Linked DNA regions of Fibrella aestuarina BUZ 2. The protein of the gene in region 2 interacts with the protein of the main gene of each other region in a pairwise test. Links are inferred from orthologs where the notes say so. Each region holds a gene or a part of one and is shown on either strand. Other genes may lie near its edges.

Evidence for each region.
Region 1: the proteins of tpiA (region 2) and pepT interact in binary tests that used the Escherichia coli proteins (3 or more experiments, as listed by UniProt). The link is inferred for Fibrella aestuarina BUZ 2 from one-to-one orthologs.

What each region holds. Positions count from the first base shown.
Region 1 is NC_020054.1:4,551,862-4,559,041, forward strand. The notes cover bases 4,393-7,180. They hold pepT (peptidase T), read right to left. Parts: upstream 6,518-7,180; coding sequence 5,267-6,517; downstream 4,393-5,266. Other genes in these bases: FAES_RS18695 (hypothetical protein), read right to left, coding at 4,393-4,492; FAES_RS18700 (GrpB family protein), read right to left, coding at 4,540-5,118; FAES_RS18710 (dCTP deaminase domain-containing protein), read left to right, coding at 7,078-7,180. In the rest of the region: FAES_RS18670 (DUF7133 domain-containing protein), read left to right, coding at 1-1,590; FAES_RS18675 (hypothetical protein), read right to left, coding at 1,695-2,051; FAES_RS18680 (hypothetical protein), read left to right, coding at 2,356-2,817; FAES_RS18685 (M90 family metallopeptidase), read right to left, coding at 2,814-3,674; more of FAES_RS18695, read right to left, coding at 4,256-4,392. UniProt on the Escherichia coli protein: Cleaves the N-terminal amino acid of tripeptides.
Region 2 is NC_020054.1:1,550,505-1,557,772, reverse strand. Bases 1,551-4,426 are described here. They hold tpiA (triose-phosphate isomerase), read right to left. Parts: upstream 3,432-4,426; coding sequence 2,670-3,431; downstream 1,551-2,669. Other genes in these bases: FAES_RS06270 (aspartyl protease family protein), read left to right, coding at 3,643-4,426; FAES_RS06280 (cupin domain-containing protein), read right to left, coding at 2,084-2,590; FAES_RS06285 (3-keto-disaccharide hydrolase), read left to right, coding at 1,551-1,976. In the rest of the region: FAES_RS06290 (hypothetical protein), read right to left, coding at 1-1,121; more of FAES_RS06285, read left to right, coding at 1,203-1,550; more of FAES_RS06270, read left to right, coding at 4,427-4,902; rpmB (50S ribosomal protein L28), read right to left, coding at 4,989-5,228; FAES_RS06260 (C1orf53 family protein), read right to left, coding at 5,289-5,459; rocD (ornithine--oxo-acid transaminase), read left to right, coding at 5,567-6,817; FAES_RS06250 (lantibiotic dehydratase), read right to left, coding at 6,814-7,268. UniProt on the Escherichia coli protein: Involved in the gluconeogenesis. Catalyzes stereospecifically the conversion of dihydroxyacetone phosphate (DHAP) to D-glyceraldehyde-3-phosphate (G3P).

The DNA.
Region 1 (7,180 bases), 3.0 Mb from region 2 along the record:
ACCGACGATAACAGCCGGACGCGGTTCTTTGCCGCCGAAGCCCTGGGTCGTATTGCCTACGAACCCGCCATTCAGCCGCTGATTAAACTGCTGGAGGAGAACAACGACGAAGACGCCTACCTGCGCCACGGGGCGAGCCTCGCCCTGGCCCGGATTGGGAAAGCCGACCCGCTCATTTCGCTGGCCAACCATAAGTCGAAGGCCGTTCGGGTGGGAGCCGTGGTGGCGCTGCGTCGCATGCAAAGCCCCGGCATTGCCTCGTTCCTGAACGACAAAGACGAGTTTGTGGTGACCGAAGCCGCCCGCGGTATCAACGACGACCTCTCGATTCCCGCCGCGCTGCCCGCCCTGGCTAAGTTGCTCCAGACCACTAAATTCAGTAACGAAGCGCTCATCCGCCGGGCCATCAACGCCAACATGCGCGTGGGTACACCCGAGGCCATGCAGACGCTGATCGGCTATTTCCAGGGCACGGGTAACCCCGCCGCCATGCGGGCCGAGGCGATGGACGCCCTCAGCACCTGGGCCAAGCCGTCGGTGCTCGACCGGGTTGACGGACGTTATCGGGGGGCCGTCGAGCGTGACCTGGCACCCGTTCGGACTGCGACGGCCTCGGCCTATACTGGCGCGCTGACGCAGTCGGAGCGGCAGGTACGTCTCAGCGCCATTTCGGCCATTCGTCGGCTGGGCATTTCGTCGGCCGATGAAGCGATGGCCAAGCTGGTATCGACAGACGCCGATCCGGCGGTTCGGGAAGCGGCCCTGCGCGGACTGGCTTCGCTGAACGCCCCGCAACTGAATGCCGCCATTGAAACGGCCCTTGCTGACAAAGCGCGTGAGGTACGGGTGGCGGGGCTTGACCTGCTCGGGAAAGCCGCCATGCCGAAAGAGCAGATGGTACGCCTGCTGACCAACGTACTCGATAACGGCCCGATTGAAGAAAAGCAGGCAGCCCTGCTGACGCTGGGTACGTTGCCCGCCGCCAATTCGCAGCCCGTTTTCGACAAACTGCTTAGCTCGATGCAGGCCGGTACGTTGTCGCCCGAGTTGTATCTGGAACTGGAGGAAGCCATCGAGAGCAGCAAATCGGCGGCGCTGACGGCCCGCTACAAAAGCCTCAGCGGGCAACTGTCCGACGCCGACGCGTTTAAAGGGAGCCTGATGGGCGGTGTGGCCGACAAAGGGCGCCGCATTTTCTTCCGGCACCCAACGGCGCAGTGTATCCGCTGCCACTCGTACAACGATCAGGGCGGCAATGCAGGGCCACGGCTCAACGGCGTTGCTGGCCGTCTCACCCGCGAACAACTGCTCGAAGCGGTCATCAACCCCAGCGCCCGGCTCGCACCCGGCTATGGTACAGTGTCGGTGACGCTGAAAGATGGCAAGTCGCTGTCGGGTATTCTGGCGGGCGAGACCGATAAAGAGCTTCAGATCAAGATAGGCAACGACCCGGCTCGGACCATCGCGAAAGACCAGATTGCCAAGCGCACTAACGATCCGTCGAGTATGCCGGAGATGAAATACCTGCTCACGAAACGCGAAATCCGCGACGTGGTCAGCTTCCTCTCGACGCTGAAAGACGAGCATTGATCAAGGATAAAAACGTAGCGCCCGGTTCTGGCCAGTCCGTCTAGTAAACCCAAATCGCTGAGTTTACTAAATGGCCCGGCCAGAGCCGGGCGTTACGTTTTTGATTAAGACTTACGTTGCCAGTTAGTCAGGGCGATATGCAGGGCGGCCAGCGCCGTGTAGCCCAAATGAAACGGTAGCATCCGTTTATCGTTCCGGATGGCCTTGTGGAACGTCAGCAGTGCCAGCCCGGCCACGCTGACAATGTCAATAAGCCGGTGCGTTGAGTAGGCAATGACCGGGGCCGCCCCGGCGGGGTGGTCCGTCAGCAGGTTGGTGAGCAGCAGGTTTCCCCCGAGTAACCGATACAGCTTCACGGCTTCCGGGTTTGCGCCCAACCGCTCCGGAACCAGGAATTGCGTGGCCGAAAACAGGTAATCATTAATGCCGTGTTGCTTGGCCGATATGGGTTTCGTGTTCATAGCGTCTTGTTGCTTGTTTATACCCCCAACCGGAATGATACGCGGTTGTTACTCCAGCAATCCGCTTTAACGAGGCAAGTCGCACTACAGGCTGATAGATGCATGACCCAATACGCCATATTGACAAACAGTACAGGGTAACGACTTACTAACTGACTCTTTTTTATCATCCCGACCGGGATGACAAAAAGCGTCGCTTACGCCTTTAAAACTCCATTTTTCATTTGCCCCAACTGAGTGCCAAAATCACTAAGTTGGGACAGGCATTCAGTGCCCTCCTACCCTATTCGTCCCTATACTATCGATGCAGGACCTCCTCAAAAAACTGAATTACACCGGGCAACAGCCCCTTGTGCTGTTCAACGCACCGACCGCCTTCGCGCAGGCGCTGCAACAGACGCTACCCGATGGCAGCGTGCAAGTGGACGTTCGGTCCAATGAGCCCGTTTCGTTTGCACTGGCCTTCGTAACGCAGCAGGCTCAGATCGATGCGCTCATCGGGCAGTTGGCTCCACTGCTTCAGGGCGACGCAACGCTATGGTTCGCCTATCCAAAGGGTAGCTCGAAAAACTACACCTGCGATTTCAACCGCGACACGGGCTGGCAATCGGTTGGGCAGGCGGGGTTCGAGCCGGTTCGAATGGTCGCCATCGACAGCGACTGGTCGGCGTTGCGGTTTCGGCGGGTAGCCTACATTAAGACCATGACCCGTCAGCGGCACATTTCGGACGAAGGAAAAGCGCGCACCAACGCAAGCTCCCGTTAGCGTTCGTCCGGTTCCTCGTTTAACGATGGTTCCGCGGTTTCCTCCACGACTTTTTCGTCGGTGAGCGGGTTTTGCCGGAAAATCTGTTCGAGTTGGGCAAATAGCTCGGGGTGCTTCGTTTTTAGCAGATCGGGCCGTTTGAAGAAATACTCTGATACCACCGCGAAAAACTCCGCTTCGTTAGTCAGCCCGTAGGGGTTGATGTCGGATTTATGACTTTCCATCTCCTGCATGGTCCGGTGAATCAGGCGAAGCCAGGGTTGCAGGTGTTCTTTGGGCATGAGCAGGTCGGGAGCGCCATCGATTTCGCCATCCACTTTGTCGAGCAGGTGTACAAACTCGTGGATGCCCGTGTTCTCCTTGCTGGTTTTATTCATGAAGCCGTTGCGTAGCGCCGATTTCGACAGGGCCATCGTGCTCTGCAACGCCCCACCCGTACCAACCTGCCCCATGATGCGCCGGTCGTCACCCTCGGTCTGATAAGCTTCGTTGAATGTCGACTCGTACAGCACCACCGTCGTCAGGTTGGGATACTGCCAGTCGTCGAAGGCGAACATTGGGATTACGGCACTGCTCGCGACCAAAACCCGGTCGATGTCATCGACGTCGGTGTCGACGCCTTCTACCTGCACCTCAGCCAGAAAGAGACTCACACGATCGGCGAACACCGCCTGCCGATCGGCGGGCAACGTGGCGTAATAGGGTACATTCTCGGCCAATAGCTCCACCAGACTCGGCGGCAGCGGCTCGGCCGGTTCAGCGGGCGTTGACCGACGCTTCCGGTTGAGAAACCACCACAGTAGTGCCGCAATCGCCAGCCCCAACACCAGCCCGAGAGCAATAAACAGATTATCCATAGCCCCTACAACCGGCTTGATGGGGAAAGGTTATCCTTCTACTGCTCTAAATGAGAATGCTCTACTCCCTTTTCACGGCAAATAAGGTTACGAATTTGGCTTTACCCTATGAGCTCTTGCCTTATCCCATAATTTCCGATTAAGCTCGTTGGCGTAAGAATCAGGATCTGCTTTGAATACCAACTTTAAATCTTCTATCAATAAGTTAAAATAAAACTCTTTACCATCTTTAAACCTGATTGAATACCCAGAAAAGGCAGTACTGTAAATCCGATCAAACATACTAATCTCATAAACTTCTCTATAGAAAAGGCTATCAAGATATATCTTTCCATCTTCATAATATACATTCCTATGCTTGGTCTTAATCAGTACGTAAAAACCTATCCCAACGGACAAGCATAGTAAAAACAATCCAGTTAGTGAAAAATCAACAATAACAATAAAAAGACAAATCACCGAAAAGAACGCATAAGCTATCAGACCTATCGTTTGAGTCACTAGGCTATTTAGCTTACTTATTTGAACACGATCGCTCACCTATATATTAATTGATTTAAAACAAGGCATTCCGGCTAAAATTAGATACTAACTTCATCTTGTTTCGCAAAACAGATTGCGCCAATTTTTAAAAATGCGTCAACTACCTCTTCCGCGTCTTGGCTTTCACCTAATGAAAAGGTAAAACACTCTCCATCAAGTAATTTATCCGTTGTTTCCTTTGCTTGCTTAAGACCCAAACTAAAATATGTTCTAAACATATGAGTGGATGATATCTTGGCAAACCCTTTCCGACAACCACAGAATTCTATTAGCATAAATTTTTCTAGTTTGTCTTCAAGTCAAAAACCCATACAAATAAACGTTAAAGCACATAATACTGCTTTGCCTCCTCCGTCTTTGTTTTGACAAAATCAGTTTTAGCAAGTCGATAAGCTACCCGGTCATTGCGATATACTTTAGCCAATTCATTTTTTAACTCAGCATATGCTTTGGCTAGCATTGGTTTCTCACGCAGGTAGTCCCGAAAGTAAAGTCGATCCCACAAAGCGTGTGTTTGCGGTCCCATGTGAATGTGGTAGGTCTGCTGTTTGGCGCCGGTCACGTTGTAGCCTTTAACAAAGACCATATACGGTGGCTCGGCATCTGTTTGCCACATAAAGTCATAGTTCTGCGCGACTAGCTTTGTGATAATATCATCATGCAGGCGCTCATCAGTCGGAATCTCGACCAGTATGTCGATCGTTGGCTTCGCTGGTAGTTCAGGGATAGACGTACTGCCAAAGTGCTCAACGCGCAGAGCTAGCTGCTCGCCCAGCGTATTGAGAATAAGTTTTCGCTCTTGATCGAACAGATCGAACCAACGTGGATCGAAAGGCACGATCTCTACGGGAAAACGCATCCCAATTTCTTCCCGACTCAGTTCATTTATCCCTTGCTTCATCTGTTGCAGACAATCACATCAATTTTACGATCGAACTATGTACAACAGCGTCTTAATACAGAGCCAAACTCGGCTAAGAGGCGGCTCTACAGCGCAATGGTCGTCTTTGTAATCAGAACTGTAGCTGTTGATTCATACCCGAAGGCAATCACTTACCCGCCCAAATCTGGGCCAAGTGCACGATCACCTCGGCGGCTTTCTGCATGTCCTGCACCGATACCCACTCTTCCCGCGAGTGAAAGGCGTGTTCACCGGCGAAGATATTCGGGCAGGGCAAGCCCATAAACGACAGCCGCGAACCGTCGGTGCCGCCCCGGATGCTGCGCCGCTGCGGCGACAGGCCCGCCCGCCGGATGGCTTCCAGCGCGTGTTCGGCCACGGCGGGGTGCTGGTCGAGTACCTCTTTCATGTTGCGGTATTGCTCCCGCACCGTCAGCGTCGCCGTCGAATGCGGGTAATTAGCCAGCACCTCATCGACGAGCGATTGCAGCAGGGCTTCGTGTTCGTGTAGGCCGTCGGTGGTGAAATCGCGCACGATAAAGTCCAGCACCACGCGGTCCTGATTGCCTTCCATGTGGGTCGGATGCACAAAGCCTTCCTTGCCCTCGGTGGTTTCGGGCGACAGGCCCGTGCGGGGCAGACCCGCCAGGATATCACCCGCGATTTTCAGCGCGTTTTCGAGTTTGCCTTTGGCGAAGCCGGGGTGCGTGCTCACGCCCTGAATCACGATCTGTACGCCATCAGCCGAGAAGGTTTCGTCTTCCAACGTACCCAGCGATTCACCATCGATGGTGTAGCCGTAGGTGGCATCGAGTTTCGCCATGTCGATGTTGGCCGTGCCTTTGCCCACTTCTTCGTCGGGCGTAAACAGGATGCGGATGCGCCCGTGGGGTACGTCCGGGTTGGCCATCAGGTAGTCGGCTGCCGCCATGATCGCCGCCACACCCGCTTTATTGTCGGCGCCCAGCAGCGTATCGCCGCTCGCCGTGATGATGTCGTTACCCACCTGCTGCGCCAGATCGGGGTGGTCTTTCTGACCGATCACGATGGGCGCGTCGGCGGGCTCGGGCAGGATAATGTCAGTGCCGTTCCACTGCCGGTGAATGATCGGTTTCACGCCCGCCCCCGTCACGTCGGGCGAGGTATCCATGTGCGCACAGAAGCAGATGGTGGGTACGGGTACGTCGCCAGGTACGTTGGCGGGGATGGTGGCGTAGACGTACCCAAATGCGTCCAGTTCGGCGTCGGTGATGCCGAGCTCGTGCAGTTCCTGCACCAGCACGCGCCCCAGGTCTTTTTGTTTCTCCGTGGTCGGGCTGGCCGTCGATTGCGGGTCCGATTGGGTGTCGATCTGTACGTACCGAATAAAGCGGTCGGTGAGCGTCTGGGCGTTGATCATCACTTAAAAAAGGTCTTAAATACAAAGTTTGAAATAATGATTTTAAGAAGATATCGAACAAAAATATGACCGATTAATAATAACCGTTTGCCTCATCGGTAAACCGTCGCTCAACAGTAAACCACAACTTAACCTCTACTGATCCTAAATATCAAAGTAACGCCGACCCAAAGTACATGATACAATATTCATGTTAATAACTACTGATTATCAACAACATGATAGATCACCCTTTTGTACCATAATCAGGATTCATATATAGTTTAACCTCCCTTAATGAAAGAATTGAGTATTAAATTCATCTCTTACCTTTGGCCCATTTGTGGACTGTATAATACAACCGACAGTTATATAGATTGATTTCTCCATCCGAATTGGAGAGAGTCACGGATATTCTATACTATCTTTGGTTTTTACTCAGAACGCAAATTGACACATAATCAATTTATAACCAACAACATGCATATTTTCAGTGAATCATGCAAGATTGTGAACAAGAAGACAGTCTTTGTAACTAAAATTTATATTTTTCATACTTAAGACACTACGAAACAGGCGAGATGGCTGTAATCGATCTAGAAACAAGGCTCACTAAAGATTGGGATAGTTATAATAGCAATCTAAAATCTAGTGACAGCTTAATTTTTATTAGTCCGCACAATT
Region 2 (7,268 bases):
TTGCGCGAATCATAGTTGGTGTGGGTTGTTGTGCCCGTAGCCGACCGGATAAAGCCCGCGCCCGTCAGCGTATATTGCATCTGCTGAGCAGCCGTGTAAAAAGCACCATCTGGCAGCTTCGACCGATAGGTGTTAGTCGCCCAGACGCCCGGCCGACCCGACAAAGCGAGCACCGTTGGGAAACCCTTGAATGGTGGCCACGTATCGGTGGGCGATTTGGCGTCGGCATAGGTGTAGGCCGTTTCACGTTTCAGCTGCCCGTCTTGCCAGACCTCAGTCTTAGTCACCCGGTCTTGCTGGTCGTAGCCGTATGCATACCGTACATTGCCCAACGTTTCGCTGCTTACCAATCCATTCTGAAACGTGTAGGGTCGCGTTTCCGTACTTCCCTCCTTACGTACATAATCGACCAACCGCCCATTCTGGTAGGTGATGGTAGCCAGCGACCCGTTCTGGTACAACAGCTCCCCTTTTAGCGAATCGGGCAAAACGGGGTACGTGGTCAACTCCGTCAGCCGGGTAAGCTGCCCGGTGGCATCATAGGTATAGGTGCTTGTCAGTTGGCTGACCACGCCTTTGGCATCACCCTGATACCGACGAACCGACTCCGCCAAGCGACCATCGGTGTAGCTATAACTGGTCCGTTCTTCATACGAGCCACCGTCGATAGCGGTTTGCCAGCGCGTCTTTTGCCCCATCGTCGTCAGGAAACCAGCCGCATCATAGGTATAGCTAGTCTCGACGCCATAGGTGTTGATGCTTTTGCCCTGCTGGCGCTGCTCGCGTTGCAACACCGTGTGGGTGATCCGCCCATCGGTGTCGTAGTCATACGTTTTCCTGTCCGTCGTTTCGGTGGGCGTGAGGTTGCTACCGCCATTTACGGTTTCGACGACATCTTCCTGCCGGATACGACACGATCCACTCGCCTGTGATTCTACCGACGGCTCTGTACAGTGACTCGTCAGGATTGCCAGTACCCAAAAAAGAAGAACACGCTGCCCTCCTACCACTACCCGTTTAACCTGCTGCATGGCCTGCGCTGTTTTGTGCTTTTTGCCAAAGACGAGAGGCCGCTCCCAAACGCTGGGTACGTTCGTCACTCTTTTTTCGGGATCGTACAAAAGCGTTATAAAGCCGACGCTGGCTGCTTTTGCTCAGACAGCGTCGGCCCAACCGGCTGGGCTCGTTCTAATCGTGTCTGTATGAAATCGTATTCTGCCTCTTATCGCCTCGCGCTGGCTTTATTCCTTGGCGCGCTCACCACTGCTCAGGCCCAGGTTGGCGTGGGTACCAAAGCACCCAAAGGAGCTACCGTTTACTTCGACGGTACCCGCCAGATGCTCGACCAGAAATGGACGTATTGGAAAGGACCCCGCCTGGCCGCTACGCCTCCCATCAAATGGCAGATCGTACCCGACCCAACGGGCAAAGGCACTGCCGTGAGCAGCAACGACCCAGCTTCGGCGGGTGGCAAATACGGCGCGGCGGATATTGTCACGAACGATGAGTTTAAAGACGCCCGTATCCACGTTGAATTCTTTATCCCGGAAGCGGGGGGCAACAGCGGCGTTTATCTGCAATGCCGCTACGAGATTCAGGTGCTCGACGGCGATACCACCAGCCACGGCATGGCCGCGGTCATCAACGAATCGCCCTCCCCGTATTATGCGTACAACGGCCTTGGTAAGTGGAATGCCTACGACATCGTGTTCCGGGCTGCTCGCTTCGAGAATGGGAAACGTACCCAGCCAGCTATGGTGACTATGTATTTCAACGGGAAGAAGGTGCACACCAACCAGCCGATCAATCAGGTATGGGGCGGGCCAAACTCAGGGATCGATGGCGGAAACGACGGCGGCAAAGGCATCACCGACACACCCGGCGGCCTGAAACTACAGGCTGAAGGCCATAACGTGATGTACCGCAACATCTGGATTCAGCCGCTAAACCTGCAAAAAGCTGATACTAATTTTTGAATGTATAATGAACAATGTAGGATGTACAATGAGCTGACGCAAGAACAGACGCGTCAGCTCATTGTACATCCTACATTGTTCATTATACATTGTGAAGGTACCAATCCTCACCGAAGTAACTCAATTACTTCGCTGTGTTGCGGGAATTGGGTCAGCATGGCCGCGGGGTCGGCGAGGACGAAGTCGGCGAAATCAAAGCCGGGCGCGACTGTGCAACCGACCAGAGAAAACGGAGGCGTGTCGGCTTCACCAACGGGCTTAGACCCAAACCAGCACCCCGCCGGCACAACTGCCTGAAAAACCTCTCCCCGATCGGGCCGATTGCCCAACCGGATTACCGACAACGTACCTGACGTTGGCTCAATCACATAGACGTTGAGGGGGCCGCCCGCGTAAAAATGCCAGGCCTCGTCGCTCTGGATCCGGTGCAGGGTAGAACGGTGCTGATTTTCCAGCAAAAAATAGATAGCCGTACTAAAAGGCCGATCACCCGAAAAGCGATCGGGCAACGCCGCCTGGGCAACCTGCTCCGCAGCCCGGTAGGTTTCGGCATAATAGCCACCTTCGGGATGAGGCGCCATGGCAAACGCCTGTATGTACTCGGCAGCGGTCATGGTGTCAAATAGGAGTTATGAACGATGAAATACAACACTGGTATTATTTCGTCATTCATGGTTCATAACTCTTAATTCGTTAAGCTCTTGCTTTCACGACGGTAACGAAATCGCGCGATTTGAGCGAGGCGCCGCCAATCAGGCCACCGTCTACATCGGGCTGGGCGAAGAGTTCAGCGGCGTTCTGGGCGTTGGCGCTACCACCGTACAGAATGCTGATTTCCTGCGCAACCGCATCGCCGTATTGGCCAGCCAGGTGTTGCCGCAGTTCGAAGTGCATGTCCTGCGCCTGTGCCGACGTAGCGGTGAGGCCCGTCCCGATCGCCCAGATGGGTTCGTAGGCAATCACAACTTTCGTAATCTGCTCGTCGGTCAGGTGAAACAGGCTTTCGGTAATCTGGGCTTTTACGAAGCCGAGGTAATCGCCGTTCTCGCGCATCTCCAGCGACTCGCCGCAGCAGAAGATCGGCGTCAGGCCGTTTTCGAGGGCGCTGTTTACTTTCTCGGCCAGTTGCGCATTGGTTTCGCCAAAATACTGGCGCCGCTCGCTATGGCCCAGAATGACGTAGTCTACACCGATCGATTTGAGCATGGGGGCCGAAATCTCACCGGTATAAGCACCCGACGCTTTCTCGTGGCAGTTCTGCGCACCCAGGGCCAGCTTATTGCCTGTCAGGTACGGCTTGTAGGTGGTTAGGTAAAGGGCGGGGGGGCACAGCACAACCGTTACGTCGCCGGTCACTTCAGCATTGACCATGTTGACCACTTCCGACACCAGGGCAAGGCCTTCGTCGGCCGTCTTATTCATTTTCCAGTTGCCTGCAACAATCTTCTTACGCATACATCTTTGGTTTGAACTACCGAACAGAAACCGGGTCTGTAGCACCTGGGTACGTTGTCTCAGGGAGGCCAAATCACTGTTTCGGAGCCCAAAACTAAAACCTTTCGCCTAAACCGCCGAACCGGTTGGCAATCAGTCGCTTCATCGCTAACTTTTTGTAGATTATATGGTTTTTTTATAATAATTTACTGGTACATTCTACACACTCATCATGAAAACGCTGAGCCTATTGATTGCTATCCTCTACGTGAGTGGGTCGGCGTGGGCTACCGACAAACCAAAGCCCGAAAAAGACCACTTCGGTTTTTATCTGGCCGGCGGCCGGTCGTTTACGCGTCTGCCTTTTCAACTGCACTCCAACCTCATCCTGGTGAAGATGCAGGTTAATAATTCCGATACGCTGAATTTCATTCTGGACACCGGTGTCAGTAATACCATCATTACCGACCCTAAGGCACTAAATCGGCAGCGGCTTCAACTGTCGCGCAAAGTGAAACTATCAGGTGTGGGCGAGGGCGCCCAACTGACGGCTTCAATCGCGATCGATAATGAACTGTCGATGGGACACATGCGCGCCTCGCATCAGAACCTGGTTTTGCTCGACGATGACATCCTCAAACTTTCGGAGTATGTGGGTGTGCCCGTACACGGCATCTTCGGCTACGACCTCTTCAACAATTTCGTGGTCTCGATCGATTTCATCAACCGCGAACTGACCCTTACCAAGCCGAAGAAATACACCTACAAACGCCGCTTTGGCGATCGCTATCCGATCGTCATTCAGAACACTAAGCCTTACTTGGACGTGGTGGCCATGCTGCCCGGCGAACGCAGCGTGCCCCTGCGCGTGGTACTCGATACCGGCGCGGGCCATGCCTTGATGCTCGACGGGCAACCCAGTACCTGCGCCCTGCCCCTACCCGAAAAAGTGATCCGGGCGCAGCTGGGGCGCGGGCTCAACGGCGTTATCAACGGTAGTTTGGGCCGCATACAGGGCCTGAAGGTGGGGCGGCACGAGTTGCAACAGATCATAGCCTCTTTTCCCGATAGTACCTCGTTTGGTATGAAGCTCGTCAACGCCTCCGACCGGCAGGGCAATATTGGGTGCGAACTGCTCCGCCGATTTACCGTGACGTTCAATTACCCGGAGCAATATATCGTGCTGAAGCCCGTGAAACGATTGCTACGTGAGCGTTTTGAGCACGACATGAGTGGTATGGAACTCCGCGCCAAGGGGCAAAATTTCCGGACGTATTACATCGAGAAAATTGTGGCCGAATCACCCGCCGATCAGGCGGGGCTGCTGGAAGGCGACGAACTCGTCTTTGTCAACAACGACAGCGTGAATACGCTCAACATCAGTGATATCTATAAAACGCTGCAACGGGGCGAAGGCAAAGAAGTAACGCTCGTGGTGCGCCGAAATGGCAGTATTGTCGTGGCTCAGTTTGCCCTCAAGCGTATTATCTAAGCCATTGGTTTACCGGCAAAAAAGAAGCCTCCCTCCATCAGGAGAGAGGCTATGTCGGACGGGCACAGATTGAGTGCTCCGGTCGGTTACGCCGACAGTGTGCCTTTCTTGTAGGCATCGAGCAAAGTCGCTTCCAGACCTTTTTTATTGATGGTCTTGATGGCCGACGTAGAAACTTTCAACGTAATCCACTCGCCCGTCGATTCAACAAAGAACCGCTTCGTCTGAAGGTTGGGATAGAATTTACGTTTCGTTCTATTGTTGGCGTGCGATACATTGTTACCAACCTGCGTCCGCTTTCCTGTAATTTGACAAACTCTGGCCATGACCGTACTCGTTTTCCGTATGAGGGTGCAAAATTGGTGAAAAGCCTGGGGATGTGCAAATTATTTTTCCTTTTTAAAGCCGTAAGGGCAATGGCGACACCCGTTTTTGCAGCAATAGCCCCGCTTCAGGTGGTAAGCTGCCGTGAAAACAACGAAGCCTTCCTCGGTAAAGTAGTAGTCTTCATCGGCCAAACCGACGATTTTTCGTTTCTTGCTTCCTTCTCCCTGCATACTAGTACGGCGGCTACTTTTTTGAATAGCTTTGAAAAACAAACGCCGTGTTTACGCTTATGGTTTTGACGTATACACACGGAGCGACATTAAAACAGAGTTAAATTATGACCACCACCACGCTGATAACCTCACTCGCCGAACAGGCCATTCAACTTGAAGACCAGTATGGCGCTCACAACTACCATCCGCTACCCGTTGTCTTGACGCGGGGCGAGGGAGTGTTTGTGTGGGATGTGGACGGGCGGCGTTATTACGATTTCCTGTCGGCCTACAGTGCTGTTAGTCAGGGCCATTGCCATCCACGTATTATCAAGGCCCTGATTGAACAGGCCGGGCGGCTGACGCTCACGTCGCGGGCGTTTCATAACGATCAGTTGGGCAAGGCCGAGAAATACCTCTGCGAGTATTTTGGCTTTGATAAGGTGCTAATGATGAACTCAGGCGTGGAAGCTGGCGAAACGGCCCTGAAACTGACGCGAAAATGGGCCTACAAAGTGAAAGGTATCGCGCAGGACCAGGCCAAAACGGTTTACGCAACCGGCAATTTCTGGGGACGTACGCTCGCCGCCATTTCGTCGTCGACCGATCCCAGCAGCACCAACGACTACGGCCCCCTGTTGCCTGGGTACGTCTTGGTGCCTTATGATGACCTCGCTGCGCTGGAAGCTACGTTTGCTGCCGACCCGAACATTGCCGGTTTCATGGTCGAGCCCATTCAGGGCGAAGCGGGCGTATTGGTACCCTCCGATGGTTACCTGCGCGGGGTACGGGCCCTTTGCACCCAATACAATGTCCTTTTCATTGCCGACGAGGTGCAAACGGGCATCGGCCGTACGGGACGCCGCCTTGCCTGCGACCACGAAGACGTGAAACCCGATATTCTGGTACTGGGGAAAGCACTGTCGGGTGGGGTTATGCCCGTATCGGCCGTGCTGGCGTCTGACGAAATCATGCTGACGATCCGGCCTGGTGAACACGGCAGCACCTTTGGCGGCAACCCGCTGGGCTGTGCGGTAGCCGTAGCGGCGCTCGACGTGGTGCGCGACGAGCGATTGGCGGAGAATGCCGAGGCGATGGGCCAACTCTTCCGCAGCCGACTAAACGCGCTGGCGGCCGAAACCGATCTGATCCGTCAGGTACGTGGCAAAGGGTTGCTCAACGCCATTGTCATCAGTGAGCGCCCCGAGTTTGGGGAAGAAACGGCCTGGGAGCTTTGCCTCCGCTTCCGCGACAACGGGCTGCTTTGCAAACCCACCCATGGTGACAAGATCCGTTTTGCCCCACCGCTCGTGATTACCGAAGCCCAGATGAACGAGGCCTGCGACATTATCGAGCAAACCATCCGGGCTTTCTAAGCTCGGTTTGGCGCTGGGCGGTTCCGCTTCAGTAACGACGTGTATTCTTTCTTCAGCAGGTGATACAGTAGGTACTCGTGTCGACGGTTCTCGGTCGGGAATATGCGGTTCAGGAGCATGTGAATCAGCGAGGCTAGCAAGTCGTCACGCTCGTTCTGATCGGCGAGGGTAGTCTGTAACTCACTAGCCAGCTGCCGGAACTGAGGGGCAAATGACGCGAGTTCAGCCGGGGCGTCGAACGCCGACAGCGCGTCATGGACGACCGGGCGGTATAGCCGATAACTCTTGTCCAGTTGCACGAGCAGCGCCGTATCGGCCCGAAACTCCCGGCTGAATGCATCCCGCAGTCGGGTGATGAGGCCATCTCGCTGGTCGAGGGGCAGTTGCCAGGCTTCGAAGAGGCGATCGACCAGTGCGCAGGCATAGAAGAGCCGACTCGTTTCGCCTTCCT